Regions from separate parts of the Bacillus altitudinis genome, predicted to be linked through region 2. Evidence: a T-box and tRNA genes for the amino acid it is inferred to sense, from the RefSeq annotation. Region 2 holds a T-box; the other holds one or more tRNA genes.
The links. The T-box of region 2 lies ahead of trpS (tryptophan--tRNA ligase). A T-box ahead of a tRNA ligase gene usually reads a tRNA of that ligase, here a tRNA-Trp.
Positions count from the first base shown of each region.

Region 1: it has a tRNA-Trp gene. The T-box ahead of trpS (tryptophan--tRNA ligase) is inferred to sense a tRNA for this amino acid. The anticodon was not compared.

Region 1 covers NZ_CP009108.1:1,810,674-1,825,760, forward strand. Annotated here, with positions in the region: gene ID12_RS09045 (glutamate-1-semialdehyde 2,1-aminomutase) at 125-1,420, opposite strand; gene bcp (thioredoxin-dependent thiol peroxidase) at 1,550-2,017, shown strand; gene perR (peroxide-responsive transcriptional repressor PerR) at 2,177-2,614, shown strand; gene ID12_RS09060 (YgzB family protein) at 2,650-2,997, opposite strand; gene ID12_RS09065 (nucleotidyltransferase-like protein) at 3,187-4,065, shown strand; rRNA gene ID12_RS09070 (16S ribosomal RNA) at 4,435-5,983, shown strand; rRNA gene ID12_RS09075 (23S ribosomal RNA) at 6,166-9,095, shown strand; rRNA gene rrf (5S ribosomal RNA) at 9,206-9,321, shown strand; tRNA gene ID12_RS09085 (tRNA-Asn) at 9,331-9,405, shown strand; tRNA gene ID12_RS09090 (tRNA-Ser) at 9,410-9,500, shown strand; tRNA gene ID12_RS09095 (tRNA-Glu) at 9,518-9,592, shown strand; tRNA gene ID12_RS09100 (tRNA-Val) at 9,625-9,700, shown strand; tRNA gene ID12_RS09105 (tRNA-Met) at 9,716-9,792, shown strand; tRNA gene ID12_RS09110 (tRNA-Asp) at 9,807-9,883, shown strand; tRNA gene ID12_RS09115 (tRNA-Phe) at 9,903-9,978, shown strand; tRNA gene ID12_RS09120 (tRNA-Thr) at 9,985-10,057, shown strand; tRNA gene ID12_RS09125 (tRNA-Tyr) at 10,073-10,157, shown strand; tRNA gene ID12_RS09130 (tRNA-Trp) at 10,171-10,244, shown strand; tRNA gene ID12_RS09135 (tRNA-His) at 10,269-10,344, shown strand; tRNA gene ID12_RS09140 (tRNA-Gln) at 10,354-10,425, shown strand; tRNA gene ID12_RS09145 (tRNA-Gly) at 10,433-10,507, shown strand; tRNA gene ID12_RS09150 (tRNA-Cys) at 10,513-10,583, shown strand; tRNA gene ID12_RS09155 (tRNA-Leu) at 10,598-10,686, shown strand; tRNA gene ID12_RS09160 (tRNA-Leu) at 10,725-10,806, shown strand; gene ID12_RS09165 (hypothetical protein) at 11,061-11,486, shown strand; gene ID12_RS09170 (phosphotransferase) at 11,902-12,696, shown strand; gene ID12_RS09175 (hypothetical protein) at 12,816-13,520, shown strand; gene ID12_RS09180 (histidine phosphatase family protein) at 13,563-14,108, opposite strand; gene ID12_RS09185 (hypothetical protein) at 14,180-14,371, opposite strand; gene ID12_RS09190 (hypothetical protein) at 14,489-14,782, opposite strand; gene ID12_RS09195 (DUF1963 domain-containing protein) at 14,846-15,087, opposite strand, start outside.
Region 2 covers NZ_CP009108.1:2,070,852-2,085,938, forward strand. Annotated here, with positions in the region: gene ID12_RS10365 (WD40 repeat domain-containing protein) at 1-269, shown strand, start outside; gene ID12_RS10370 (hypothetical protein) at 438-2,282, shown strand; gene ID12_RS10375 (MFS transporter) at 2,282-3,511, shown strand; gene ID12_RS10385 (YjbA family protein) at 4,184-4,936, shown strand; gene trpS (tryptophan--tRNA ligase) at 4,972-5,967, opposite strand; T-box leader at 6,021-6,239, opposite strand; gene ID12_RS18940 (DUF3899 domain-containing protein) at 6,284-6,547, opposite strand; gene ID12_RS10395 (peptide ABC transporter substrate-binding protein) at 6,997-8,655, shown strand; gene opp3b (oligopeptide ABC transporter permease) at 8,765-9,694, shown strand; gene opp3C (oligopeptide ABC transporter permease) at 9,694-10,722, shown strand; gene ID12_RS10410 (ABC transporter ATP-binding protein) at 10,741-11,802, shown strand; gene ID12_RS10415 (ABC transporter ATP-binding protein) at 11,771-12,721, shown strand; gene ID12_RS10420 (hypothetical protein) at 12,827-13,114, shown strand; gene ID12_RS10425 (GNAT family N-acetyltransferase) at 13,252-13,830, shown strand; gene spxA (transcriptional regulator SpxA) at 14,024-14,419, shown strand; gene ID12_RS10435 (TerC family protein) at 14,460-15,087, opposite strand, start outside.

The DNA.
Region 1 (15,087 bases), 260 kb from region 2:
AAAGTTCATGAAAACATCAAAAGAAGGTATTGAGAAAAAATGTAACAGATTCACTCGCTTTTGACAATCAAGAGCTGGTAAATAAAAAAACAGACGCATGAATTTACGTCTGTTTTTCTCTTCATTATGATTGTTTCAGTTGTTCAAACGCATGATCTACTGCTTTGAGCGTTTCGGAAATATCATTTTCAGTATGCGCAATGGTTAAGAACCAAGCTTCATATTTAGAAGGAGCGAGGTTAATACCTTGTGCGAGCATGAATTTAAAGAAACGGGCGAACATTTCACCATCCGTATTTTCAGCCTGCTCGTAGTTCACAATCGTTTCTTTTGTAAAATAAATGGTGAGAGCACCTTTTAAGCGATTCACTGTAATATCTACTTGATGTTTTTTTGCGTGGGCTAAAATTCCCTCTTCTAACATGGCCCCGAGTTGATCAAGACGTTCGTACACCCCGTCTTGTTTTAACACTTCCAAGCATGCAATACCAGAAAGGATGGAGGCGGGATTACCTGCCATCGTACCAGCTTGGTAGGCTGGTCCAAGCGGGGCGACTTGCTCCATAATTTCTTTTTTGCCGCCGTAAGCGCCGATTGGAAGACCGCCGCCGATAATTTTACCTAATGCAGTGAGGTCAGGTTTTACTTGAAGCAAGTCCTGTGCACCACCATACATAAAGCGGAAAGCTGTAATGACTTCATCATAGATGACTAGAGCCCCTTTTTCATGAGTCAGGTCATTCACCTGCTGCAGGAAACCGTCTTTAGGCTCTACGATGCCAAAGTTCCCGACAATTGGCTCGACAAGAACAGCTGCTACTTCATCACCCCAGCGGTCTAATGCTTCTTTGTAGCTGTCTATATCGTTGAATGGAACGGTAATGACTTCATTGGCAATACTTTTAGGCACGCCCGCTGAATCTGGTGTTCCTAAAGTGGAAGGTCCAGAGCCGGCCGCAACTAGCACAAGATCAGAATGACCGTGGTAACATCCGGCAAACTTAATGATCTTTGTTCTACCTGTATAAGCGCGAGCGACACGGATTGTCGTCATCACAGCTTCTGTACCTGAATTGACAAAACGAACTTTATCCAAAGCAGGCATCGCTTCCTTCAGCATCTTAGCAAAAGTGACTTCATGCTTCGTTGGTGTTCCGTAAAGGACACCCGTCTCGGCTGCTTTCGTGATGGCTTTTGTAATATGAGGATGAGCATGTCCCGTAATAATTGGACCGTATGCTGCCAAATAGTCGATATAACGGTTTCCGTCAACATCCCAAAAATAAGCGCCTTCGCCTTTTTCCATTGCAACAGGTGACCCGCCGCCCACTGCTTTATATGAACGAGATGGGCTGTTAACCCCTCCAACAATATGCTCCAGCGCCTCTTGATGTAATTTTTCTGATTCGGTGAATTTCATAAATAGCCTCCTATCTCAACGTATCACGTCGTCTATCATTATTTTAACATGCCGATGCAAGCGTCCTTAGTTGAATATCTTCTCGAAATTGGATAGGCTAATGAAAAAATAGGTTGGAGGGATTGTATCATGACAATCGAAGTGGGGCAGCAAGTACCTGATATTGAATTACTCGGTGATAATGGAGAGAAAGTAAAGCTCTCTGATTTTAAAGGGAAACACATTGTCCTTTATTTTTATCCAAAAGATATGACGCCGGGGTGTACAACGGAAGCTTGTGATTTCCGTGACCGCCATCAAAGCTTTGCGGAATTAGATGCTGTGATTATCGGCGTAAGCCCAGACGGTCAAGACAAGCACCAAAAGTTTAAAGAAAAACATGACTTACCTTTCCTGCTTCTTGTAGATGACGAACAAAAATTGTCTGAAGCTTTCGGTGTATGGAAGCTGAAAAAGAACTTTGGTAAGGAATACATGGGAATTGAACGCTCAACGTTTCTTATTAATAAAGAAGGAAAGCTTGTGAAAGAGTGGCGTAAAGTAAAGGTGAAAGATCATGTGGAAGAAGCGCTTGAGGAACTGAAAGCTCACGCTTAATATGTTGATGAGATGAGATCGGCAGTCGTGCCGGTCTTTTTTGTATTGAAGAATAGGTAAAAAAGAGGATTGTAATTGACAAAGTTTCGGCTCTGGGGGTACACTATTTATAAAGATTATAATATAAGAATATTTTTGAAAAGAGAGGTGCATGATGAAATGGCTGCTCACGAACTAAAAGACGCTTTAGATGCTCTAAAAGAAACCGGTGTTCGAATTACTCCGCAGCGCCATGCCATCTTGGAGTTTCTCGTAAATTCTATGACACACCCAACCGCGGACGATATATATAAGGCACTTGAAGGGAAATTTCCTAATATGAGTGTAGCAACGGTTTACAACAATTTACGAGTCTTCCGGGAATCTGGATTAGTAAAAGAATTAACGTATGGGGATTCCTCAAGCCGATTTGACTTTGCGACATCTGACCATTACCATGCGATTTGTGAAAATTGCGGAAAGATCGTTGACTTTCACTATCCTGGCCTTGATGAAGTAGAACAGCTTGCATCCCATGTGACAGGCTTTACAGTAAGTCATCATCGCTTGGAGATCTATGGCACTTGTCAAGAATGTGCAAAAAAAGAAAATCATTAATGAAAAAGCTGACCAGTTGAATGGTCAGCTTATTTTTATGACTTTTTTCGATTGTAGGATTCATCAAACTCTTTGCCTTCTAATGCTGGATCGAGTGTAAGTGGCTCTCTGCAATGCATGCACATGTCCACCCGCCCAAGCACTTTTGTTTCCTTCTCACAGCCTGGACATACGACCCGGACTGCCTTCGTAGAAAGCATACCGATCCAAAAGTAAACGGCTGTACTCAATCCAATCGATAACACGCCGAGTAGCATAAAGAAGGTCGACAGCCAGACCGATTCCTTGAAGAACACACCGATATACATGATCAAAAAACCAACAAAAACCAAACTAAGTGCAAATGTTCTGATTTTATTAATCTTACTGGAGTATTTCGCCATCCCTAGTCCCCCTTATCTCCAATATAGCACATTTTACCTTTCTGTTTGAATTAGTTATAGAGTTTTGTGAATAAATTGCTTATAATGATTCAACGATCTTTTTTCATGTATTGAAGGAATTTTGATTCTATGAGGAGAAATACATAGCATTAGAGAAGAACCTTACACCCGAGTATTGGAGGAATCACTATGGAAAATCTTCTCCGTCCTATTTATCAAGAGAGAGCAAGTCATCCAGATACATTAGCTGTGATTATAGTAGAAAGAAGACATAAAGTATCTTCTGAGACGGATAACTTTGATGCAGCGCTTCTAGTCATCGTAAAGGATGCGGAAGAACCGTTATTTATTAAGCACTATGAATCCGGTCACCAAACAGCTTCTTTAAATGTTGTCACAGATGATCAGTTGAAGGAATGGATTACCTTAGGTACCAACAGACGGATTATTGATTGGATTTTAAACGGAAAAGTCCTGTTTGATCGAAATGAATATATTTTCAACTTGATTGATGAACTGAGTACATTCCCGTTTTCTAACCGCAAGCTCAAAATTGGTTTAGAATATGGCAAGCTCATTCGAAGATATATAGAAGGAAAAGCATTTTTTGAATCAAATCAATTCCTCGATGCATATAATTCCATTGTGCATGCCCTGCATCATCTGGCGCGTATTGAAGTGATTGATAAAGGCTTCCACCCAGAAGTGACCGTTTGGAACCAAGTACGTCATATGGAGCCGGAAGTATATAAACTTTATTCAGAGCTGATTGAAAGCCACGAAAGTCTTCATAAACGGTTAGAACTTTTATTCCTAGCGAATGATTTCTTGATTCATTCAAAAGCAGAAATTGGTGCGGCTCATTTGCGTCATGTCATGGAACAGCAGGAAATTTGGCTGTTTGGCGAGCTTCTTGCACATCCTGATCTAAAGCATTTTACACCTGATCTTAGTGTGATGATTGATTTCTTTGTGGAAAAAGGAATTGTGCTAGTAGAGCCAATTGAGACGAAGGGACAAAAAATCTATCATCGAGGATATTTTGTTAAAAAAGATATTGACGCATGAATATTATGATGGTATATTATTAAACGTCGCTAATGAGTAACCGAGTTGCTTTGAAAGAAAAGCGGACAAAAAGAAATTCAAAAAAACACTTGACGCAAACGGTGCTCAAATGTTATATTGAGAAAGTCGCTTCTGAGCGATAACGAAGATGATCTTTGAAAACTAAACAAGACAAAACGTACCTGTTAATTCGAGTTTTTATAAAAAAATCCTATGATACATCATAGGTAGTCAGTCAAACGCTGACGAAAAACAAAACTTCGGTTTTGTACTTTTTCGGAGAGTTTGATCCTGGCTCAGGGCAGGAAATGATCACATGCTAAGTTCGCTACATCGTGTAGCAACGCATGTGTGATATGCATCCTGCATACCTCGGAGAGTTTGATCCTGGCTCAGGACGAACGCTGGCGGCGTGCCTAATACATGCAAGTCGAGCGGACAGAAGGGAGCTTGCTCCCGGATGTTAGCGGCGGACGGGTGAGTAACACGTGGGTAACCTGCCTGTAAGACTGGGATAACTCCGGGAAACCGGAGCTAATACCGGATAGTTCCTTGAACCGCATGGTTCAAGGATGAAAGACGGTTTCGGCTGTCACTTACAGATGGACCCGCGGCGCATTAGCTAGTTGGTGAGGTAACGGCTCACCAAGGCGACGATGCGTAGCCGACCTGAGAGGGTGATCGGCCACACTGGGACTGAGACACGGCCCAGACTCCTACGGGAGGCAGCAGTAGGGAATCTTCCGCAATGGACGAAAGTCTGACGGAGCAACGCCGCGTGAGTGATGAAGGTTTTCGGATCGTAAAGCTCTGTTGTTAGGGAAGAACAAGTGCAAGAGTAACTGCTTGCACCTTGACGGTACCTAACCAGAAAGCCACGGCTAACTACGTGCCAGCAGCCGCGGTAATACGTAGGTGGCAAGCGTTGTCCGGAATTATTGGGCGTAAAGGGCTCGCAGGCGGTTTCTTAAGTCTGATGTGAAAGCCCCCGGCTCAACCGGGGAGGGTCATTGGAAACTGGGAAACTTGAGTGCAGAAGAGGAGAGTGGAATTCCACGTGTAGCGGTGAAATGCGTAGAGATGTGGAGGAACACCAGTGGCGAAGGCGACTCTCTGGTCTGTAACTGACGCTGAGGAGCGAAAGCGTGGGGAGCGAACAGGATTAGATACCCTGGTAGTCCACGCCGTAAACGATGAGTGCTAAGTGTTAGGGGGTTTCCGCCCCTTAGTGCTGCAGCTAACGCATTAAGCACTCCGCCTGGGGAGTACGGTCGCAAGACTGAAACTCAAAGGAATTGACGGGGGCCCGCACAAGCGGTGGAGCATGTGGTTTAATTCGAAGCAACGCGAAGAACCTTACCAGGTCTTGACATCCTCTGACAACCCTAGAGATAGGGCTTTCCCTTCGGGGACAGAGTGACAGGTGGTGCATGGTTGTCGTCAGCTCGTGTCGTGAGATGTTGGGTTAAGTCCCGCAACGAGCGCAACCCTTGATCTTAGTTGCCAGCATTTAGTTGGGCACTCTAAGGTGACTGCCGGTGACAAACCGGAGGAAGGTGGGGATGACGTCAAATCATCATGCCCCTTATGACCTGGGCTACACACGTGCTACAATGGACAGAACAAAGGGCTGCGAGACCGCAAGGTTTAGCCAATCCCACAAATCTGTTCTCAGTTCGGATCGCAGTCTGCAACTCGACTGCGTGAAGCTGGAATCGCTAGTAATCGCGGATCAGCATGCCGCGGTGAATACGTTCCCGGGCCTTGTACACACCGCCCGTCACACCACGAGAGTTTGCAACACCCGAAGTCGGTGAGGTAACCTTTATGGAGCCAGCCGCCGAAGGTGGGGCAGATGATTGGGGTGAAGTCGTAACAAGGTAGCCGTATCGGAAGGTGCGGCTGGATCACCTCCTTTCTAAGGATATATGGAGCAGCGTACGTTTTTCGTCTTGTTTAGTTTTGAAGGATCATTCCTTCAAACATGTCTCTAGCGAGACAGGATTGTTCTTTGAAAACTAGATAACAATAAGTAATACATTCACATTGAATGCAATGCAAAGTTCATCACACATAGTGATTCTTTCTAAAGTAAGAAATGGTTAAGTTAGAAAGGGCGCACGGTGGATGCCTTGGCACTAGGAGCCGATGAAGGACGGGACGAACACCGATATGCTTCGGGGAGCTGTAAGCAAGCTTTGATCCGGAGATTTCCGAATGGGGAAACCCACTGCTCGTAATGGAGTAGTATCCATACTTGAATACATAGAGTATGAGAAGGCATACCCGGGGAACTGAAACATCTAAGTACCCGGAGGAAGAGAAAGCAAATGCGATTCCCTGAGTAGCGGCGAGCGAAACGGGAACAGCCCAAACCAAGAGGCTTGCCTCTTGGGGTTGTAGGACACTCTATACGGAGTTACAAAGGAACGATATAAGCGAAGAGGTCTGGAAAGGCCCGCCAAAGAAGGTAACAGCCCTGTAACTGAAATGTTGTTCTCTCCAGAGTGGATCCTGAGTACGGCGGAACACGTGAAATTCCGTCGGAATCCGGGAGGACCATCTCCCAAGGCTAAATACTCCCTAGTGACCGATAGTGAACCAGTACCGTGAGGGAAAGGTGAAAAGCACCCCGGAAGGGGAGTGAAATAGATCCTGAAACCGTGTGCCTACAAGTAGTCAGAGCCCGTTAACGGGTGATGGCGTGCCTTTTGTAGAATGAACCGGCGAGTTACGATCCCGTGCAAGGTTAAGCAGAAGATGCGGAGCCGCAGCGAAAGCGAGTCTGAATAGGGCGCATGAGTACGTGGTCGTAGACCCGAAACCAGGTGATCTACCCATGTCCAGGGTGAAGTTCAGGTAACACTGAATGGAGGCCCGAACCCACGCACGTTGAAAAGTGCGGGGATGAGGTGTGGGTAGGGGTGAAATGCCAATCGAACCTGGAGATAGCTGGTTCTCTCCGAAATAGCTTTAGGGCTAGCCTCAAGGTAAGAGTCTCGGAGGTAGAGCACTGATTGGACTAGGGGCCCCTACCGGGTTACCGAATTCAGTCAAACTCCGAATGCCGATGACTTATCCTTGGGAGTCAGACTGCGAGTGATAAGATCCGTAGTCGAAAGGGAAACAGCCCAGACCGCCAGCTAAGGTCCCAAAGTATACGTTAAGTGGAAAAGGATGTGGAGTTGCTTAGACAACCAGGATGTTGGCTTAGAAGCAGCCACCATTTAAAGAGTGCGTAATAGCTCACTGGTCGAGTGACTCTGCGCCGAAAATGTACCGGGGCTAAACGTATCACCGAAGCTGCGGACTGTTCTTACGAACAGTGGTAGGAGAGCGTTCTAAGTGCAGTGAAGTCAGACCGGAAGGACTGGTGGAGCGCTTAGAAGTGAGAATGCCGGTATGAGTAGCGAAAGACGGGTGAGAATCCCGTCCACCGAATGCCTAAGGTTTCCTGAGGAAGGCTCGTCCGCTCAGGGTTAGTCGGGACCTAAGCCGAGGCCGAAAGGCGTAGGCGATGGACAACAGGTTGATATTCCTGTACCACCTCCTCACCATTTGAGCAATGGGGGACGCAGGAGGATAGGGTAAGCGCGGTATTGGATATCCGCGTCCAAGCAGTTAGGCTGGGAAATAGGCAAATCCGTTTCCCGTGAAGGCTGAGCTGTGATGGCGAGCGAAATTTAGTAGCGAAGTTCCTGATTCCACACTGCCAAGAAAAGCCTCTAGCGAGGTGAGAGGTGCCCGTACCGCAAACCGACACAGGTAGGCGAGGAGAGAATCCTAAGGTGATCGAGAGAACTCTCGTTAAGGAACTCGGCAAAATGACCCCGTAACTTCGGGAGAAGGGGTGCTTCTTAGGGTGTTAAAGCCCCGAGAAGCCGCAGTGAATAGGCCCAGGCGACTGTTTAGCAAAAACACAGGTCTCTGCGAAGCCGTAAGGCGAAGTATAGGGGCTGACGCCTGCCCGGTGCTGGAAGGTTAAGAGGAGCGCTTAGCGTAAGCGAAGGTGCGAATTGAAGCCCCAGTAAACGGCGGCCGTAACTATAACGGTCCTAAGGTAGCGAAATTCCTTGTCGGGTAAGTTCCGACCCGCACGAAAGGCGCAACGATCTGGGCACTGTCTCAACGAGAGACTCGGTGAAATTATAGTACCTGTGAAGATGCAGGTTACCCGCGACAGGACGGAAAGACCCCGTGGAGCTTTACTGCAGCCTGATATTGAATGTTGGTACAGCTTGTACAGGATAGGTAGGAGCCTTGGAAACCGGAGCGCTAGCTTCGGTGGAGGCATCGGTGGGATACTACCCTGGCTGTATTGACCTTCTAACCCGCTGCCCTTATCGGGCAGGGAGACAGTGTCAGGTGGGCAGTTTGACTGGGGCGGTCGCCTCCTAAAATGTAACGGAGGCGCCCAAAGGTTCCCTCAGAATGGTTGGAAATCATTCGCAGAGTGTAAAGGCACAAGGGAGCTTGACTGCGAGACCTACAAGTCGAGCAGGGACGAAAGTCGGGCTTAGTGATCCGGTGGTTCCGCATGGAAGGGCCATCGCTCAACGGATAAAAGCTACCCCGGGGATAACAGGCTTATCTCCCCCAAGAGTCCACATCGACGGGGAGGTTTGGCACCTCGATGTCGGCTCATCGCATCCTGGGGCTGTAGTCGGTCCCAAGGGTTGGGCTGTTCGCCCATTAAAGCGGTACGCGAGCTGGGTTCAGAACGTCGTGAGACAGTTCGGTCCCTATCCGTCGCGGGCGCAGGAAATTTGAGAGGAGCTGTCCTTAGTACGAGAGGACCGGGATGGACGCACCGCTGGTGTACCAGTTGTTCTGCCAAGGGCATCGCTGGGTAGCTATGTGCGGACGGGATAAGTGCTGAAAGCATCTAAGCATGAAGCCCCCCTCAAGATGAGATTTCCCATTCCGCAAGGAAGTAAGATCCCTGAAAGATGATCAGGTTGATAGGTCTGAGGTGGAAGCGTGGTGACACGTGGAGCTGACAGATACTAATAGATCGAGGACTTAACCTATATTCTAATGTGAAGCATGAACATTGTTATCTAGTTTTGAGAGAACATTTTTTGAAATATCTCTTGATTTATTTGTAATACATAGTATAATATCTTTTGTCACTAAATTGTCTGGTGATGATGGCGAAGAGGTCACACCCGTTCCCATACCGAACACGGAAGTTAAGCTCTTCAGCGCCGATGGTAGTTGGGGGTTTCCCCCTGTGAGAGTAGGACATCGCCAGGCTTTCTTCATTCCGCAGTAGCTCAGTGGTAGAGCTATCGGCTGTTAACCGATCGGTCGTAGGTTCGAATCCTACCTGCGGAGCCAATTTGGAGAGCTGTCCGAGTGGCCGAAGGAGCACGATTGGAAATCGTGTAGGCGGTAACCCCGTCTCAAGGGTTCGAATCCCTTGCTCTCCGCCACAATTTACATAATAAAGGGCCCGTTGGTCAAGCGGTTAAGACACCGCCCTTTCACGGCGGTAACACGGGTTCGAATCCCGTACGGGTCACCATTTTTATAGAAATACATGCCAGCATTTTATTCGGAGGATTAGCTCAGCTGGGAGAGCATCTGCCTTACAAGCAGAGGGTCGGCGGTTCGAGCCCGTCATCCTCCACCATATCTTTTATATCGTCGCGGGGTGGAGCAGTTCGGTAGCTCGTCGGGCTCATAACCCGAAGGTCGCAGGTTCAAATCCTGCCCCCGCAACCAAATTTCTCTTTATTGGTCCGGTAGTTCAGTTGGTTAGAATGCCTGCCTGTCACGCAGGAGGTCGCGGGTTCGAGTCCCGTCCGGACCGCCATTTTTTAAAAAGAATACTTGGCTCGGTAGCTCAGTTGGTAGAGCAACGGACTGAAAATCCGTGTGTCGGCGGTTCGATTCCGTCCCGAGCCACCACTATTTGCCGGTGTAGCTCAATTGGTAGAGCAACTGACTTGTAATCAGTAGGTTGGGGGTTCAAGTCCTCTTGCCGGCACTGTTTTTCAAATGTGGAGGGGTAGCGAAGTGGCTAAACGCGGCGGACTGTAAATCCGCTCCCTCCGGGTTCGGCGGTTCGAATCCGCCCCCCTCCACCATTTTTATTTTCATAGGGGCATAGTTTAACGGTAGAACAGAGGTCTCCAAAACCTCCGGTGTGGGTTCGATTCCTACTGCCCCTGCCAATTATATGATTCATAACATTTATGGCGGTTGTGGCGAAGTGGTTAACGCACCAGATTGTGGCTCTGGCACTCGTGGGTTCGATTCCCATCAATCGCCCCATTTTATTATTGGGCTATAGCCAAGCGGTAAGGCAACGGACTTTGACTCCGTCATGCGTTGGTTCGAATCCAGCTAGCCCAGTTGATATGCGGAAGTAGTTCAGTGGTAGAACACCACCTTGCCAAGGTGGGGGTCGCGGGTTCGAATCCCGTCTTCCGCTCCAATTATGGCGGCATAGCCAAGTGGTAAGGCAGAGGTCTGCAAAACCTTTATCCCCGGTTCAAATCCGGGTGTCGCCTTTTTTGAAAAGACTGCCGGGGTGGTGGAATTGGCAGACACACAGGACTTAAAATCCTGCGGTAGGTGACTACCGTGCCGGTTCAAGTCCGGCCCTCGGCACCATTTTTTATTTATTATAAGTTGCGCTCTTTAATGATCATGCCGGTGTGGCGGAATTGGCAGACGCGCACGACTCAAAATCGTGTTCCTCACGGAGTGCCGGTTCGACCCCGGCCACCGGTATCTAGTTTTAGATATTCTTTATTATCATCAATTACAGAAGAATTAAAGAATATTAACGTTTAAAACGTCTTTCTACAAATTGTAGGAGGGCTTTTTTTATTTGTTGTTTACCTGATTTTTCACACGAAAAAATTACTTCAAATTGTGTTCAAAGGAGATTAACTTTTACTTTATTGATGGTTACCTTATGATTAAACTAAAGGGGCAGGACAATTGAAGATGGATTGGATCAATTGTACATAGGAGGTGTTGTAATGATTACGGTTAAAAATGCTGAAAGTTATCTTAAAGATAGCATCGGTGAAGATACCGATGAGATAAATAAGGTTTGGGAAACATTTAAGGCTTTTTCAAAGGAGACCGTTGAGGGCGAAGAAGATAAAGAAATTTTATTTCAGTGTGGTGTCTATGATTTTACAGGAGAGGAACTATTTCATCTTGATTTTGTACGTCAGTTTACAATTTATGAAGAAGATGATTATTCTCACATGGAACAACTGCACTGTGAATTTTTATTTAAACCAACAAGCGAGTTAAAAAAGTTAAAGGTAGTAGAAGAATGGTCAATGGATTATGACGATATAGATCATTTTTTTCATCATATTGAAAGTATTCATGAGTTTAAAATTCCTTTGACTTTAAAGCCGATAAAATTAGCAATATATCAAGAAGAACTTTAATTCTTATTTCATTAACAGGTGCTTTACTTTAAGAGGGTATACCTTGCCTTTTTGGAATCATTTATCACGGAGTGTCGGTTCGACTCCGGCCACCGGTATCTATTAAAAGTTTGGTTTTTACCGTGAACCCAACGTTTCACCCTCGTGGTGAAACGTTATTTTGTGGTTTAAATGAGTTATTTAGATGAAAATAGAATCCTATTAGAACAGAATGAGCATGTACTACTTTTAACAGAATAAACTTTAGATGATTTGCAACATTTGGTACGATACATTTAACCATATAAGGAAACAGAATGGATTGGCACATTCACATAAAACAGTGAATTACCTTTGTGTAACTAAATGAATATTTGTGGGTACATACACATCTTTAGCTTGCATCATCATTGTGACCCAGTTTGGGGGAGAATTTATGAAAAAACAAAATGATCATGAAGAGTTATTGACAGGTGGAAATGTCTCCAACGTATATCGTTCAGGAGATACGGTTCGCAGAGAGGTAAAGTCAGACAATATGAATATACAAAAGCTGCTAAAGCATTTAGAAAAAAAGAATTTCTCCTATGCTCCAACGTTTTTGGGGGTTGATGAAAAAGGTAGAGAGATCTTGTCCTTCATTGAAGGTGAGGCCGGTCATGATCCCTTAAAAGAATACATGTACTCTCACAATGCTTTAAAAGAAATAGCGAAAATGCTTAGACTGTACCATGATGCTGTTTGTGATTTTCCCATTTCAGACGATTGGGAACGAATGGACAATACGCCTAACAACATAGAGGTTGTGTGCCATAATGATTTTGCGATGTACAATATTATTTTCAAAAATAAAAAGCCAGTGGGAATCATTGATTTTGATGTAGCTGCCCCTGGTCCAAGGCTTTGGGATATTGCATATACTCTCTATACATGTGTCCCTCTCAGTAGGTTTTTTCGTACTGAAACAGGGGAGGTCGTAAATTATCATACATCAGAGCATGCAGCCCATATAAAGTATAGAGTCAAACTGTTTTTTGAAGCTTATGGTGAGGAAATACCAGAAGATTATGTGGACATGGTGTTGCTGCGTTTAGAAGGTTTATGTCAATACATGAAGCGAAAAGCGAGTGAAGGGGATAGAGCCTTTCAAAAAATGATTCATGACGGGCACCTTGAACATTATCAAAAAGACATACAATTCATTCATGAACACAGAAAAGAATGGATTTGAGGATGCCAAGGGTTTTATAAAAGAAAAAGGACAACTCATCTTTTTACTAGTTTCATGTGGATGTTACAATTGGTTATAATAGTTCAATAAAATGAATGTAAAGAGGCGGAGTTGTTATCTTGCAAATGAAGACGATATTACAGACTATTATTGAAGATGAGCGATCACATGATTATCCGCTTTTTAGACAGTACTGTGTAAGGAAAGAACAGGGTCTGCGTAAAGATGCGTTAAAGGTTCTTCAGTCTTTTGTTAAAGAGATGAATAAGAACGAATTTACAGCACGGCGTTCATTTGTTGTTTGGCTGTTTGATTACATTGAACGTTTTGAGGATGGTCATCATTTGCTTGTGTATCCATTGGTACATGGGGTGATCCACCCTGTTCTTCGAGAGTGGGAAAATATTGATCCAATGGATGTGAGACCGTATCGCTGGCAAGGCTTGTTTGTGCATCAGGGGGAAGGTCTGCCCTATTTATTGAAGGCATTAGAGATGGGAGGCAGCAAAGAGCAGCGAGTGATTGTTCAAATTTGCGAAACCTATTTCTCGGCTTTGTGGTATTCGTTTCATCATATACATGAAGAACTTTATTTAAGCACCTATGAGAAAGATCATGAGCGAATTCAAGGGATTCAAGATGTCATGAAACTGATCGAAGATAAAAATGTTCAAAGCAATGTTGAAAAACTAGCAGTCTACTATAACCAGCTTTTATCGGACTGGAAGGAATTTCAGCAGACGGAGACAAGAGGCTTTGTGAAATGGTGTGCGGATCGTAAGAAGCCCTATGAGTGGGTACAGACATTTTACTATAATCAATAGTTGTTTTTCATAAGAAAAAGGCTGGGGTCAACCCTGCCTTTTTTATTTATGCCATATTCTTTCTATTTCTACATGGTCTGCTTTAAAATATTTCAGGATGTAGACATCTGGATTGCTTAGTTGTTCCCACTCCTTGAATCCAATTGCGGGATCGGCGTGTTTTAGAAGCAGGCTCATAATATTGCCATGAGTGGCGAATAAAGTATGATCTCTTCCTAATTTTATTTGTTCATAGAGTGCCTCTACAATACGATTCATCGCTTCTTGGCTCGACTCTCCGCCTTCACAGGTCATATGCAAGTCCGAAAAACTGAGCTTTAGTTTTTCATACCAATCCTTCATTGGTTGACTGCTTAACCTACGTTCAGAGAGCCGTTTGTCAATTTGTACCTTTATTTGTTTGGCATAAGCAAGGGGCTCAGCGGTTTGAATCGCTCGTTTATAAGGACTTGAGATGATCTGGTTGAGCTGAATGCCGGAAAAAAACTGTGCGAGTTCATGCGATTGTGTGATGCCTTGAGGCGTTAAAGACGCATCCTCGGATTGTCCATCTGCTTGACAGTGTCTGACGAAATAATATGTCTTCATAGGGGGTACACCTTCCTCTAAGTATAAAAAAATCATCCAATATTGGATGAGGGTTCACGAAAGTTGAGGTTCTATTTGTTCGTGTCTGCTTCTTTGTATGGATCTATCAGTTTTGAGGTTAGGTCTAAGTTGAACAAAAAATCATCTATGGTGTCTGTGCCAAAGGGAAGGGTGGAAAAGTTAATTGGGATGCTGTCTTCTTGCGTTTCTGAAGTAATCGGCTGTTTGTGCTGCTTTTTTCTCCAGTTCTTAAACAAGCGCATGTGAGGCCCCCTTTTCTAAAAAAAGATGGATTTATACATAATATACGGGGAGAGTTGTCCGAGCGTCAATTGTTTTCTTCAAAAGGATTTATTACATTTGTACGGAAAGAGCCACAGCTAAGTGCGGATCTTTCCGTGTTTTGACATGGCACGGTGTATGGCTTGTTGTACCTTTCGTTTGCATCTGATGTTGTATGGCTTCTTATGGAGTTTACTCGTCTTAAATTGACCAATTACACGGCGGACTCCTTGATTATAAATGATCAGCTCTCTGCTCGTTTGTTCACTTAATAACGCTTGAAACCAGCTGTATTTTTTTAGCTGTGCTGCATTCCGTGATATATCATCTTCATCTACCTGTAAAAAAGGGATATACAGAGCAAGATTGAAGATGTCTAAAATGAATCCCATACCTCTGGCCCCCTTCATATCGTTTATTACGGTTAGAAAGGGGAAAGGTTCCATTCAATCAGTTTAAAAACAATCCCAGTGCATGAACCATTCTTTATTGTCTTTGTCGTAATAGAAATACATCGTGCCGTTATCACCAATCATGAACCGAGGTTTTTCTTCAGAGGCGATTTGCAGCATGAATTCTCCTGACATCTGGTGGGGAGGAGATTGGATGTAAGCTCCGTATCCACCGATTTTTGTGAATGAGTAGTTTGAGTAATGCTCGAAGAAATAATCTGACGCTTCTTGACTTTCATTAACCT
Region 2 (15,087 bases):
ACTACTCAGTTAAAACAGTATGCTTTAATGCTTCAGGAGTATTATTTGCAGGTGATTATTGGGGATATATTAGTGTATGGGATTTAAATGATGACAAGAAAAACATATTTAAAGTAGCGAATAATGGAATAAGTTATATGGAGAAATTAGGTGAAGAAGTTCTTGCTGGATCTTATGATGGAGGAGTATATTCAGTGAATAAAAGTGGTGAAAATTCAGAATTTATAAGATTATTTGATCAATCTGAAAATTATCATGTTTTAAAATGAGATATAAATTTATTTTCATTCTTATTTAAAGGAGGTGAGAGAAATGGGTCGTAAAATTAAAGTTCAACCAATCCGCAGCTCAGTAAACACACGTAAATAATTATAGGTTTGGGTAGGGATATAAAAAAGTATCCCTACTTAATTTTAATATAAAAAGGAGGAGAAAAAATGTTAATTAGACCACTTAGGGTTGATTATGTAGCTAGTAAAAATTATATTATCACTGTTGATACGCAAGGTGTACTACACCGTTTAAATGATAAATTAGAAGTTGTTAAAAGTTCAGCAGCACCGCTAATTAATACGAAGGTTTATTGTCTTACTGCAACGGACGATTATATTTATACTCGTGATTACTTTGGAGTCTTAAGTAAATACTGTATTGAAACCTTAAAAAAATTACAGACACTACATACTGAACATTATGCATTATCAGAAAAAATATTACAAAATGAAGAGCCGTCACCTTCAAATGCGAGAGGTATTCGAGTGTTCGGAGAGTTTCTATATACAACTAATGGTTTTGGGCAAATTATGAAATTAAATAAAGAATCATTGGTTGTTGAGGAGATAATTGAACACCCTAGTAATGAAAAGACATTCATTGATTATTTTAATGTGGAAAATGATATTGAACAAATTATTACAGATAAGGAAGGAAATTTGTTTTTCGGTGATTTAAGTAAGCTTGAATTTAACAGAAAAATTAAAGTTGATGAGGGAAGTGTACATGTAGTTAGGTATGATCCTAAGAATAACCGTTACATCGCTACACAAGATTATGGTTTGGAAAATTCATATGGTATTGAGTCAGGTCTTGCAATCATTGATCCCGAATCACTCACGTTTACAAGTCACCCATTCACAACAGATGATGTTGAATTTATTTTCTTTGACAAACACTTCACTGAAATTTACACTGGAGGATTTGATGGGAAAATTTATGTATTTGATAATATGACCCCTAGTCTTAAACTTAAGCGAACCTTGGGTCCATTTAATCACCAGATTTCATATGGTCTCATGCTGAATGATGATAGAATATTAGTTCTTTTACAATCTGGAGAAATGCTGATTGTTGATAAATATGGAAATGAATTAGAAAAGTTGGATTTTGATTATGTTTGCTATTGGGATTTTGTGAATGGTGAAAGTTCAGATGAATTCTATGCTCCAAATGGCAAAGGGATTACTAAATTTGTTGTTGAGGAGGTCAATGATTCAGATATTATAATAAGAGAAAAAGAGAAATTTGTATATAACTTTGGCTTAATATTTAAATTAGTGCGTGTAAACAGCTCAAGATTTGTTGCTTTATCTAGAAAAAATTTAATTTTTAGCTTTGATGAAAATGGCTATGTTCTATGGAGTACAAATTTAGAATATCTGCCTAAAAGTATATCGTGCTGCTCGAATAAACAAGTTGCAATGGTAGGGTTAGATAATGGAATAATGCAAGAAATAGACTTAAATAATGGTAGATTATTAAGAAGAAAAAATTTCGATGCGGCCGTTACTACTTCTATATTTAATGGGGAAGATGTTGTAATAGGAACTTCCAATGATTCTCTTCACTTTATTGATTATGTCACATTTGAAGAAAGTCATAAATCGCTCAATTTAAAAGGGTATCCAAAAAGAATTCGACTTGAGGGACAGTATCTAGTTTTAACAGGTGGTGGATTCGGTTATATTGAAATTGATAAAGATACCTATGACATTAACAAAAGAATGGTAGGTGACTTGCTTTATAATACAAGAGAAGAATCTATAAGAATAGATGATTACATTTTAATATCTTCTTATGGCCACCAAATGGGTGTATATAATTACGAAAATAATCAGATTGTTTATTTAATTGAGAGGTTGCCAGACTATGTAAAAGCAATTAAACATTATAAGGGAGGAAATGGGGAGAATTATTTAATTATTGGTGGAAATAATGGATTCTTACAATGCTATCGAGTCAATAAAGATGGATCACTCCTATTAATAAAGGAATATATTTTTTAATGCGAAAGTTAAGGTTACTATTAGCGGCTAACCTGATTTCAACTGTGGGAACCGGAGTAACTTCTTATTTAATCATTTGGTTGCTGATAGACCAATTGAATCAATCAGTATTGTATGGAATTTTAACCATTGTCACGATGATTTTTGTGTTCTTTGCTTCGCCCTTTTTAGGAAGCTTGGTTGATAGACACTCTCGGAAAGCTATCTTCCTGCAATTAGAATTAATAGGTGCGTTCATGCTGATTGTTTTTCTCATCCTCTTTGATATTTCAAATTTCCTTAATATTTTTCTTGTCGTTTTATTAACACTATATAATACAATTTATGATTCAATAAAATACCCAACGTTATCAGCTTTAACTCAAGAAATGTTTAAAGAGGATGAGTATAGTAAAGTCAATAGTAGTTTAGAAGTTCAGGGGCAAGCAGCTTTGATGATTAGCTCTAGTTTAGCCGCTTTTATGATCGGTCAAATATCCATCACCCTTATATTGGTTATGAATATCATGACATTTCTTGCCGCTTCAATTATCATATACAAACTTCCTTATCAACGAAGTCGTGTGGTAGAAGAGGAGACCAATGCCACGAAGAGTGTATCATACTGGGTTAACTTTAGGTCTTCACTTCAATACCTAACTCAACGGAAAGTTTTGTTCGTAATTTTATTAACGACTTTTGTGCCTAGTATTGTTATTATTGTGGCAAATTATTTGGATCCAATTTTTATTTATCAATTTTTGAATGAAGGTCCCTCAGTAATTGGTATTGCAAATATCTTTTACGCAGTCGGAGCAATTGGCGCTGGTTTCGTAGCCTATCAAATGTCAAAGAGACTTCCACATATTCAAGGTGTCATTATGTTTATGATCGTATTTGCTATTTCAACAGTCGTTATCTTTCTTTTCCCTCACTCTGTGACATTTATTGTAGCAAGTTTTTTTTGGGGTCATTCAAATGCTGCCATTAGAGTATTTAGAAAAAGTTATATGTTCCAACATGTTGATAATGCATATATGGGACGTGTCAACTCATTAATTAATGCATGTAAGTTATTAGGTCAGATTGCTTTAATTGGAACTTTAACTATAACTGTTGTGCCAGCTGGAAAATCTCAATATGGATATCTTATTTTATTCATCATCGTATTTGCTGCTCTATTCATCACATCATATTTATGTATGAAAAACTTTAATTACAAGAATGAAAAAAAGTATACTTCTGTCTGAGAGTTGACTTTAGAAAGAGGAGCGTTAACGGAAATTGGTTATATGAATTGATCAATTGTTTTGTGTGTTTTAATTTTGCTAAAATAAATATTAACATTGAAATCAGAAAAAGCAGACTTTACTTTAAAACACATCCAACTCCATCTTGCTGCACGAGTTTCAAGTATTAGGTTTTCATTTTAGGATGATTGAAGCTTTTTCCTTACTTGCTTGGAAAATTAAAACCAGGTTGTATTTTAATTACAACGACAATCATTATGGGATTTGGTATGAAGTTTATCATACCAGTTGAGTTTCTAGAAGCACTGTTTGGGTTACAGTCAGTCTACCTTTTGGTTTTTTTATCGGTCTAATGAATGCCTTCTTAAATGTGCCGATTAGCAGTTTATTTCTGGGACTTACTCATTACTCCACATGCTTATAGGAGTCATGCGATTCCCATCTTACAAATGTTCTCTAACTTCATTCTTGGCATTGCCAGTATTTTTTCTAAATATATTGGTGTCATATGGATTACTGATATCTCTGGTGTTTTCCGTCTTATTAACTGCCGCGAAAAAAATAAAGGCAAACCACCTGTCGTTCAGCTTGAAGTTTTGATAAAGTTGGAATAATTTCTCTATCCCTTGCCCATACTGTGGACAACAGTTTTTATAAAGTGAGGGATTGGTTATGTTATTTCTTCATGACGTATGGGTGAATTGGTTTGAAGGGGAAGAAAATGGCTACAATGTGTGTCATTTTCATGAGTGGCGCAAGGAGGACAGCGTTGAGCTGTTAGATCAAGTGCCTTTACTTAAGGTGCAGAGTCCTTTGTTTGATTACATAGAGAATGATCTATCAGAGCTGCCAAAGACGCTGCTAGAGACTGTATTTGAGAAATCATATATTCGAAAAAATCATGAACGCCGTAAATTAGAGTATTGCTTTGTGGTCACGGACGGGATTAGAATCATCGCTGTGGATACGATTGGTTATTCCATCCCTGTGAGAAAGAGCCGATTGATTCCAAGACAGGAGCAATTGGTATATGAAATGGTGAAAGATGTGAAGGCAGAGGAGTATGAATTCACGCCGGACAGCCTTGAATCGACGAAAGAATATCACATCCTATCATTACCACCGCAGCATATCAGCGGATTAACGAGAAAAGAAAGACAGCTGAAGCAGCTGATGTTTATGGCGCTAGATCAACTAAAGGGGCTTCAAAACCGAGCTGAAATTGCCTATTGGTATACAGAATGGAATCCGCGCATGTACAACCAGATCAAACGAATGTCTTTCGAGGAAATTTGGAACATGCTTTATAACGAAACCATTGATGGATGGTCAGAAAACCATTTAGCCTTTTGTGAAAAAATGATTAAAGGACAGCCGTTTTTTGAAAAACTTTGGGAAATGGAAAACGAATCAAAAGTGAATTAGAAAAAGCTTGCAGCTGAATAAGCTGCAAGCTTGTTTTATTTGCGTTTCCGGCCAAGACCCATTGCATTCTCCATTTTTTTCAGCATTTTGTTTGCTGCACGGTTTGCCTTTTCAGCACCCTCATCTAAAATGCGGTCAAGCTCATCTGACTCAATGAGTTCATAATAGCGATCTTGAATTGGTTTTAACGCATCCACGACCACGTTCGCAAGATCTCCCTTAAATTCACCATAACCTTTACCTTCGTATTTTTGTTCAAGCTCTGCAATCGATACGTTCCCTAATACAGAATAAATCGTCAGCAAGTTGGCAATTCCAGGTTTGTTTTCTTTGTCATATTTGACGATCCCTTCTGAATCAGTCACAGCACTTTTGATTTTCTTTTCAAGCTGTTTTGGCTCATCTAATAAGGTAATGAAAGATTTTTGGTTCGGATCAGATTTGCTCATCTTTTTCGTTGGGTCTGTTAAAGACATAATCCGAGCGCCTTCTTTTGGAATTTTGACTTCAGGTACAGTAAAGATGTCGTTATACTTTCGGTTAAAGCGTTCAGCAAGCGTTCTCGTTAATTCAAGATGCTGCTTTTGATCTTCTCCTACAGGAACTAAGTCCGTACCGTATAACAAAATATCGCCAGCCATTAGTGGCGGATACGTTAATAGTCCTGAAACGACTGCTTCCTTACCAGCGGATTTGTCCTTAAATTGAGTCATTCTTTCTAATTCCCCAATATAAGCGACACATTGCAGCATCCATCCTGCCTGGGCGTGGGCAGGTACCTCTGATTGGATAAACAATGTTGCCTTCTCAGGATCAAGTCCCACTGCCAAATAAAGAGCGGCTAAGCTTCTAATATTTTGTCGAAGGGCTAAACGATCCTGACTCACCGTAATGGCATGCTGATCGACCACACAAAAGTAGCCGTTGTAATCATGCTGAAGATCGACAAATTGCTTCATCGCTCCAATGTAGTTCCCCAATGTCACAGAACCGCTAGGCTGAATGCCTGAGAAAATCGTCTTTTTTGTCATACTAAAACCTCTTTTCTTCAATATAAAAAGGCCCACCCATCACTTTTCAACAGAAAAGGGACGAATGAACCGTGGTACCACCCTTGTTATTTCAATACGAAATCACTCAAGACGTTGATATCGGAGACTGCTCCGTCTAAGCCTACTGACTCTGTCAAGTGTTCGGTTAGCTGCTCCAAAGCCCATTCCATACATGCCATTATCTGCTTGCACCAACCGCAGACTCTCTGTAAATGGTGAATATATGTACTCTTCTTTTTCATCGCAAAAATGTAATTTCATTCATTATAAATAAGCAAAAATCAAAAGTCAAAACTTACATATAATAAATCAAGAGCAATATTAACATTTCAATGAGTAAACTCAAACCTAATGTTCTTAAGGTTGAAAAGTTACTTTGAAAAGATGATGATAAATGTTTGTTTAAACTGTCATCAACATGGTCCTTTTGCTTATTTAAAGAATCAAAAACCTTTCGGAAGCTGTAAGATATTTGATCAAAAAATCCACTTTTTAAAGTGATGAACGATAACCACACTAGCAAAGTGCCAGAAGATAAATAAAATGTGATGTTAATCATGCTTAAGAAAGATATGTGCCCATAAAAGAGGAAGCTTAAAATGAAAACAAGGCCATTAGAACTAAGTAAAAGAATAAAAAATCTAATAACAATCACTCCTGCGCATTAAAACTTTACTGTACTAAAATAGCAATAAAAACGTTTAATTCAAGACTTTCACTATATAAGAAAAACGAAACAAGGAAAGAAGCTGTTGTTTTAATCAATTTCTTGATATCAGTTTACAATGAATCATGAAGATTGCCAATTGTATAGACAGGATTACTTCTGATTAGGTATTTGAGATCACGAAATCTCAGAAAAATAACCAAATTATTTCAATTTTTTAATAAAAATATTAAAAAACAGTGGAAATATGAAAATTTTCTTAAAAAAATGAATGCACAATTACTTATTTGCTAGTATAATAGTTCCTGTAGTTCATTTATGAAGGGGAGGTCAACAACTAGATGAAAAAGTCTAAATTTTCACTGCTTTTAGTTTTTTTATTGGTGCTGACTATTTTTGTATCTGCATGTTCAGGTAAACAAAGTAGCGACAAGGGCACTGCATCCAAAGATTCAAAACAAGAGGCTACAATTTTAGAATCACAGGAAATGCCTGCAATGGATACAATCCAAGCGAGTGATACAATCAGTTTTACGACTATGAATAACGTGTTTGAAGGTTTGTATCGTTTCAACGATAAAGAAGAATTAGTGCCTGGTATGGCTGATGGGGAACCAGTTGCTAACAAAGATAAAACAGTTTACAACATCAAAATTAAAGATGCAAAATGGTCTAATGGTGACCCAGTTAAAGCTCAAGACTTCGTATATGCATGGCAACGTGCTTTAGATCCAGAACAAAAGTCTGAGTATGGCCCATATATGATGGTTGGTAAAATTAAGAATGCTGATAAAGTTTACAACAAAAAAGCAAAGCCTGAGGAACTAGGAATTAAAGCTGTAAGCGATAAAGAACTGCAAATTACACTTGAAAAACCAATTCCTTACTTCCAATCTCTGCTTTCATTCCCAACATTCTATCCAGTGAATGAAAAATTCGTTAAAGAACAAGGTGACAAATATGCGAAGACTGCAAAGAACCTTGTATACAACGGACCATATGAACTTTCTTCTTGGGATGGACCACAAGCAACTACTTGGGAATACAAAAAGAATGAAGAATATTGGGACAAAAAGAACGTCTCTATGACAAAACTTACTTTTAAAGTATCTAAAGATCCACAAGCAGCTGTTAACGCATTTGAAGCGGGAGAAGCTGATATTACACCTAAATTATCAACACCTGCCATCATCTCTCAATACGAAGGTGATAAGCGGATGAAAAGATTACTAGAACCTACTGTGTTCTGGTTGAAAATGAACCAAGGAAATAAATCTTTAAAGAATGAAAACGTTCGTCGTGCAATTGCAACGGCAATTGATAAAGAAGCGTTTGTAAATGATGTATTGCAGAATGGTTCAGTTGCTGCATACTATCAAATTCCAAAAGATTTCGTACATGATGAAAGCGGAAAAGACTTCCGTGATGGAATGCCTAAATACTTAGAAACTAATAAAGATGAAGCGAAAAAGCTTTTTGAAAAAGGGTTGAAAGAATTAGGAACGTCTAAAGTAACGCTTAATTACTTAGGTGATGATTCTGAGACAGCTAAAACAATCGGTGCTTTCATTAAAGATCAGCTCGAGAAAACTTTACCTGGCTTAGATATCAATATTCAAAGTGTTCCTTTCGCTACTCGTATTGATCGTGATAAGAAAGAGGATTACGATCTTCAGATGGCTGGATGGGGTCCAGATTACCTTGATCCGATCACGTTCTCTGACTTGTTCATCACAGGTGGCGGAAACAACCACATGGGTTACTCAGATAAAAAATATGATCAGTTGTTAAAAGATGCATCTGGCAAATTAGCTGCTAAACCTGAAGAACGCTGGAAAGCTTTACAAGAAGCTGAAAAAGTATTATTACAAGATGACGCAGCACTTTCACCAATTTATCAGAGAGCAACTAACTATCTGATTAATAACAAAGTAAAAGGATTTGTCATTCACAAAGTTGGACCTGAATTCAGCTACAAATGGATGAAAATTGAAGGATAATTAACAATCTTATAGAAAAGAGAGTGTATTCTCTGAATATACTCTCTTTTTCACTGAGAGAAATATGTCGAAATATACAGAAAAGTCAGTTTTATCAGGAGGTGCAAGTATGCTGAAATACTTAATCAGACGGGTTGCCTACATGGTTGTTACCCTCTTCATCATTGTTTCAATCACTTTTTTCTTAATGAAACTTATTCCGGGTTCTCCTTTTGTTAATGCGCAAAAGTTATCAGAAGCTCAACAAGCTGTACTTAATGCAAAATATGGACTAGATCAGCCAATTCCTGTTCAATATTTTCATTACATGATTAATACATTCACTGGGGATTTAGGTGTTTCATTCCAATTCAACAATACCTCCGTAACAGAACTTCTTTCATATCGAGTAGGACCATCTGCTGTCCTAGGCCTTCAAGCGATTATTTTAGGAACGATTGTTGGTATCTTTTTGGGAGTAGTTGGAGCTTTAAGACAGAACACATGGGTGGATTACTCTGCTACTTTCTTGGCAGTTATCGGTAAATCAATTCCGAGTTTTGTATTCGCTGGATTACTTCAGTACTATATTGCGGTGAAATTGGGGTTATTACCAACTCAATTTTGGAATGGGTTTGAATATACAATTTTACCTACTATAGCGTTAGCAATGTTCCCTATCTCCATTTGTGCTCGTTTTATGAGAACAGAAATGGTTGAAGTACTTGAGACAGATTACATTTTACTTGCAAAAGCAAAAGGAGCAGGCTATTTTGAGATCGCATTTAAACATGCAATGAGAAATGCTTTAATACCTGTTGTCACAGTACTTGGTCCATTGACTGTTAGTTTAATGACGGGATCACTAGTAATAGAAAAAATCTTCTCAATTCCTGGAATTGGTGAGCAGTTTGTTAAAGCCATTACAGTAAACGACTACCCAGTTATCATGGGTACAACTATCTTATTTGCCGTTCTTTTTGTAGTGGTTGTATTTATTGTCGATATTCTATATGGAATTATCGATCCTAGAATTCGTGTAGCGGGAGGTAACAAATAATGAAACAGCAAGAAGAAAATATTGATAAAAGTCTGTTTGAACCCGCTGGTGTTGATACATTATCTGCTGAAAAAATTGAAAAACCAAGTCTAAATTATTGGCAAGACGCATGGCTTAGAATTAAAAAGAATAAAGCCGCTGTTGTTAGTATGGTGATTTTATTTTTAATTGTATTCATGGCGCTCGTCGGACCATTAATTAGTGGCAAAGACTTTAGTACTCAAACAACGTCTGAAGCGAACTTACCGCCGCGAATCCAAGGGTTAGAGCATGTTAGTTTCTTACCTTTTACTGGTGAAAGAACACTAAAAAATGGTGATGTGGTCAATCCATATGAACAAAAAGGGATTGAACATTACTACTGGTTCGGTACCGATAATCTTGGGAGAGATCTATTTACACGTGTGTGGAAAGGAACTCAAATCTCACTGCTTATTGCTGTTGTTGCAGCTGTGATCGATTTAATTATTGGTGTTGCCTACGGCGCTATTTCTGGTTATTTCGGTGGGAAAATTGATAATGCGATGCAGCGGATTTTGGAAGTTCTAATGGGGATTCCAAACTTAATCGTTGTCATATTAATGATTCTCGTCTTAAAACCAGGGATTATTCCAATTATTATTGCACTAAGTATTACCGGGTGGATCAGTATGGCTAGGGTCGTGCGTGCTCAAGTCATGAAGCTGAAAGAACAGGAATATGTACTAGCCGCTAGAACTTTGGGATTAAGTAACTTTAAAATTATCTTTAAGCACATGTTGCCAAACTTAACAGGTGTGATGATTATTAATACAATGTTCACTATTCCTAGTGCGATCTTTTTTGAAGCTTTCTTAAGTTTTATTGGATTAGGTCTGCAAGAGCCGCAAGCTTCACTAGGGACATTAATTGAAGATGGGTTTAAATCAATGATCGCTTTCCCATATCAGATGGTTTATCCAGCAATTATCATTAGTGTTATCATGATCGTCTTTAACCTTGTTGCCGACGGTGTGAGAGATGCACTTGATCCAAAAATGAAAGATTAGTACGGGGCGGTGATGTTGATGAATAAACAAGAAACGATTTTAAAAGTAAATGACTTAAATATTTCATTCCACACATTTGCTGGCGAAGTTAAGGCAATTCGAGGTGTGAATTTTGAATTGAAAAAAGGTGAGACGCTTGCCATTGTTGGAGAATCAGGCTCTGGTAAATCGGTAACTTCTAAATCAATCATGGGTCTGCTTCCTAAATCTAACTCCGAAGTGAAAAAAGGAGAGATTTTGTTTCAAGGTAAAAACCTAACAAAACTTTCTGACAAACAGATGCAGAAAATAAGAGGGAAAGATATCGCCATGGTCTTTCAAGATCCAATGACATCTTTGAATCCGACTATGACAATTGGCAAGCAAATTATAGAACCCATCTTAAAACATCAAAATGCAAGTAAAGAAGAAGCTAAAAAAAGAGCACTTGAGCTTTTGAGTCTTGTAGGTATTCCGAAACCGGAACAGAGGTTCAAGCAATACCCTCATCAATTTTCTGGTGGGATGCGACAAAGGGTTGTCGTTGCAATAGCTCTTGCTTGTAATCCGAAAATTTTAATTGCAGATGAGCCAACTACTGCTTTAGATGTAACCATTCAAGCCCAAATCTTAGAACTGATGAAAGATCTTCAAAAGAAAATTGAAACATCTATCATCTTTATCACACATGATTTAGGGGTCGTTGCGAATGTAGCAGATCGTGTAGCGGTTATGTATGGTGGTCAAATTGTTGAAATTGGCACCGTAGATGAGATCTTCTATAACCCAAAACATCCATATACTTGGGGATTACTGAGCTCTATGCCAAGTCTTGATGCAAAAGAGGAGAAATTGTTTGCAATTCCAGGCACGCCGCCTGATTTGCTGAATCCTCCAAAAGGAGACCCGTTTGCGGCTAGAAATCAATTTGCAATGAAAATTGATTTTGAACAGCAGCCGCCTTTATATCAAGTATCAGAAACTCATTTTGCAGCTACATGGCTTTTACATCCTAACGCACCAAAAGTAGAACCTCCTGAATCAATTAAGCAAAGAATGCGACAATTTAATGCGCAAAAAGGGGGGGATCACATTGAGTGAAAAAGATGTTATTTTACAAGTGAAAAATCTTAAGCAATATTTTAATGTGGGTAAACCTAATGAAGTAAAAGCTGTTGATGATGTCAGCTTTGACATTTATAGAGGTGAAACATTGGGTCTTGTAGGTGAATCTGGTTGCGGGAAATCCACTACTGGGAGAACCATCATTCGTCTATATAATGCAACAGGTGGCGAAGTTATTTTTAACGGGCAGAATGTGCATGATAAAAAATCAACAACAGATCTTAAACAATTTAACCGAAAAATGCAAATGATCTTTCAGGACCCATATGCCTCCCTCAATCCAAGAATGAAAGTTGTGGATATTATTGCAGAGGGTATCGATATTCATGGTCTTGCAAAATCAGCACAAGCACGTAAAGACCGTGTGTATCAATTGCTTGAAACGGTTGGTTTGAATAAAGAGCATGCGAATAGATACCCGCATGAATTTTCGGGCGGTCAAAGGCAGCGTATTGGGATTGCTCGTGCGTTAGCTGTTGAGCCGGATTTCATCATTGCCGATGAGCCAATCTCTGCACTAGATGTGTCGATCCAAGCGCAGGTCGTCAACTTAATGAAAGAACTGCAAGAAGAAAAGGGCTTAACGTATTTATTCATTGCCCATGACCTTTCCATGGTGAAATATATCAGCGATCGTATCGGTGTGATGTATTTTGGGAAATTGGTTGAGCTGGCACCAGCGAATGAATTATATGAAAACCCGCTTCATCCATATACAAAATCATTACTATCTGCGATTCCACTTCCAGATCCTGATTATGAGCGTAACCGCAAACGGATTAAATACGATCCATCTGTTCATAAAGGAACAAATACGGAATTTCGTGAAGTGAAGCCAGGTCACTTTGTCAGCTGTACTGAGGAAGAATTCAAAGAGATCAAAGCAAAACAATAAGAACAGAGAAGAAGCACTGCGATATCAGTGCTTCTTTTTTTATTTTACAAAAAAACAAGTTGATGGTAATTTTTATATAAAATGAGTAAACCAGGAGGAAATCAAATGTTGTTATGGAAGACGTTTCGCTATTCATGTCTTCACTTTTTTATCGTCACGATGCTTTTTTCATTATCTTTTTTAACGGAACCAAATGGAGGAAAGTGGATGATCGCATTTTTAGTGCTCATTTGCATCATTTCGTTTTCAGTTGAATTTGCTCTGTATCGGCGCACGAATAAACAGAAGGAAGAAGTCCGGCGTATGAAGTACCTTTATTTCATCATGTTTCAGATTGCCATGACACTTCTTTTGTTTGCTTGCTTTCAAATGCTCATGAATCGTTCGATATAAAACTTTTTTGCTTTCTCTTGAAAAAAAGTGAAACCACCAATGGCATTGCTGCGTCTTACTAGTACAGGCGTTTAAATAGCAGGAAATCGGGAATAGATAAGGAAGTGGTTCTTAACTACATCATAAGGAGCGGATCCATGAATTGGTATGAAAAGCTCAGTGAATACTTCCCGATAGAAGAAATGAAGTCAAAAGAGCATATGGAAGCTTTATTAAAGGAAAGAAGTGATATTTATCATAAAGAAGAAGGGCCTCATCATGTGATGATGTACGCTGAATTTGATTCTTTCATCTTTATTGATTATTTATTTGTTTCCAAGGATGCAAGAGGTGAAGGCCTCGGCTCAAAGCTCATTCATAAGCTGAAGGAAAAAAGAAAACCGATCTTGCTTGAGGTCGAGCCTGTAGATGAAGATGATGCAGATACTGCAAAACGCCTAAAGTTTTATCAGAGAGAGCACTTCAAGCATGCTGAATCAATTGGTTATAAACGCAGGTCACTTGCAACGAATGAAGTGAACCGCATGGAAATTCTTTATTGGTCGCCTCGTACAGATAATGAGGAAGAAATGATGGAGGCCATGAGAAAGACGTACGAAGGAATCCATACGTATAAAGACGAAGAATGGTATGGACAATCGTATGAGGATGTTGATGATGTGCTGAAGCTCGTTGAAAATAGAAAACAAAAAAATATTTTCGATCATCTCGACTAAATGAGAATGTTCAGACTTCAAACATCTGCACAAAAAGAATGAAATTGTCTAGTTTTTGTCACAAAAATTGCAAGAAAATCTGTTCACACTTACTTTTTTATAGTATAATCACTATAAAGATTACTTATTTAGAACAATTTTAATTTAAGAATACAGATCAATATTCATTCTACAAATTGAGGAGTGAAGATTTATGGTAACATTATACACATCACCAAGCTGTACATCATGTAGAAAAGCAAGAGCGTGGTTAGAAGAGCACAATATTCCATATCAAGAGAGAAATATCTTTTCTGAGCCTCTTTCAATCGATGAAATCAAAGAGATTCTTCGTATGACGGAAGATGGTACAGATGAAATTATCTCAACACGTTCTAAAGTATTCCAAAAACTAAATGTAAATGTTGAGACAATGCCGCTTCAACAATTGTATAAACTAATCAATGAGCATCCTGGTCTTCTAAGACGTCCAATTATTTTGGATGAAAAAAGACTGCAAGTTGGGTACAACGAAGATGAAATTAGACGTTTCCTTCCTAGAACGGTTCGTACATTCCAACTTCGAGAAGCTCAGCGACTTGCTAACTAATAGACAACACGAAAAGCTGCCGATCATTTGGCAGCTTTTTTTATTTATTTTCAGCCGTTTGTTCGTAAAAGAGACTGGCTAAAATAACGGTTGCGACGGTTAAAAAAGGAAGCAACAATTCAAGTGTTGTATGCTGCGCCATAAATTCATTCAGTTTTACATCACGGACAATCATTTCTCCGCCAGTAAAAGCTAAAAGTGCACTCCCTCCGTATAAAAGAATCGGAAACTTGGTTAGTGCTGCATGAATCAGCTTACTCCCCCAGATAATAATCGGGACTGAAATCATTAAGCCAAAGGCAGTGAGCACCATGTTCCCTTTAGCTGCCCCTGCAACAGCGATCACATTATCAAGTGACATAAAAAGATCTGCAATCACGATGGTCTGAACAGCACGCCAAAGGGAGCCGCTGCTTTTAATCCGAATGGATTCTTTCTTTTGTTCGATTAACAAATTGTATCCGATATAAAGGAGAAAGAGACCGCCGATAAATTGCAAATAGGGGATGGTCAATAAATAAACGGCAGCACCAGTCATGGTGATTCTCATCAGCACTGCCAAAAGTGTGCCGATCCATATGGCTTTGTTTCGTTTTTCATTTGATAAGCTTCGACTGGCCATTGCAATGATTAATGCATTATCTCCGCCTAATATGAGGTCTATGCCA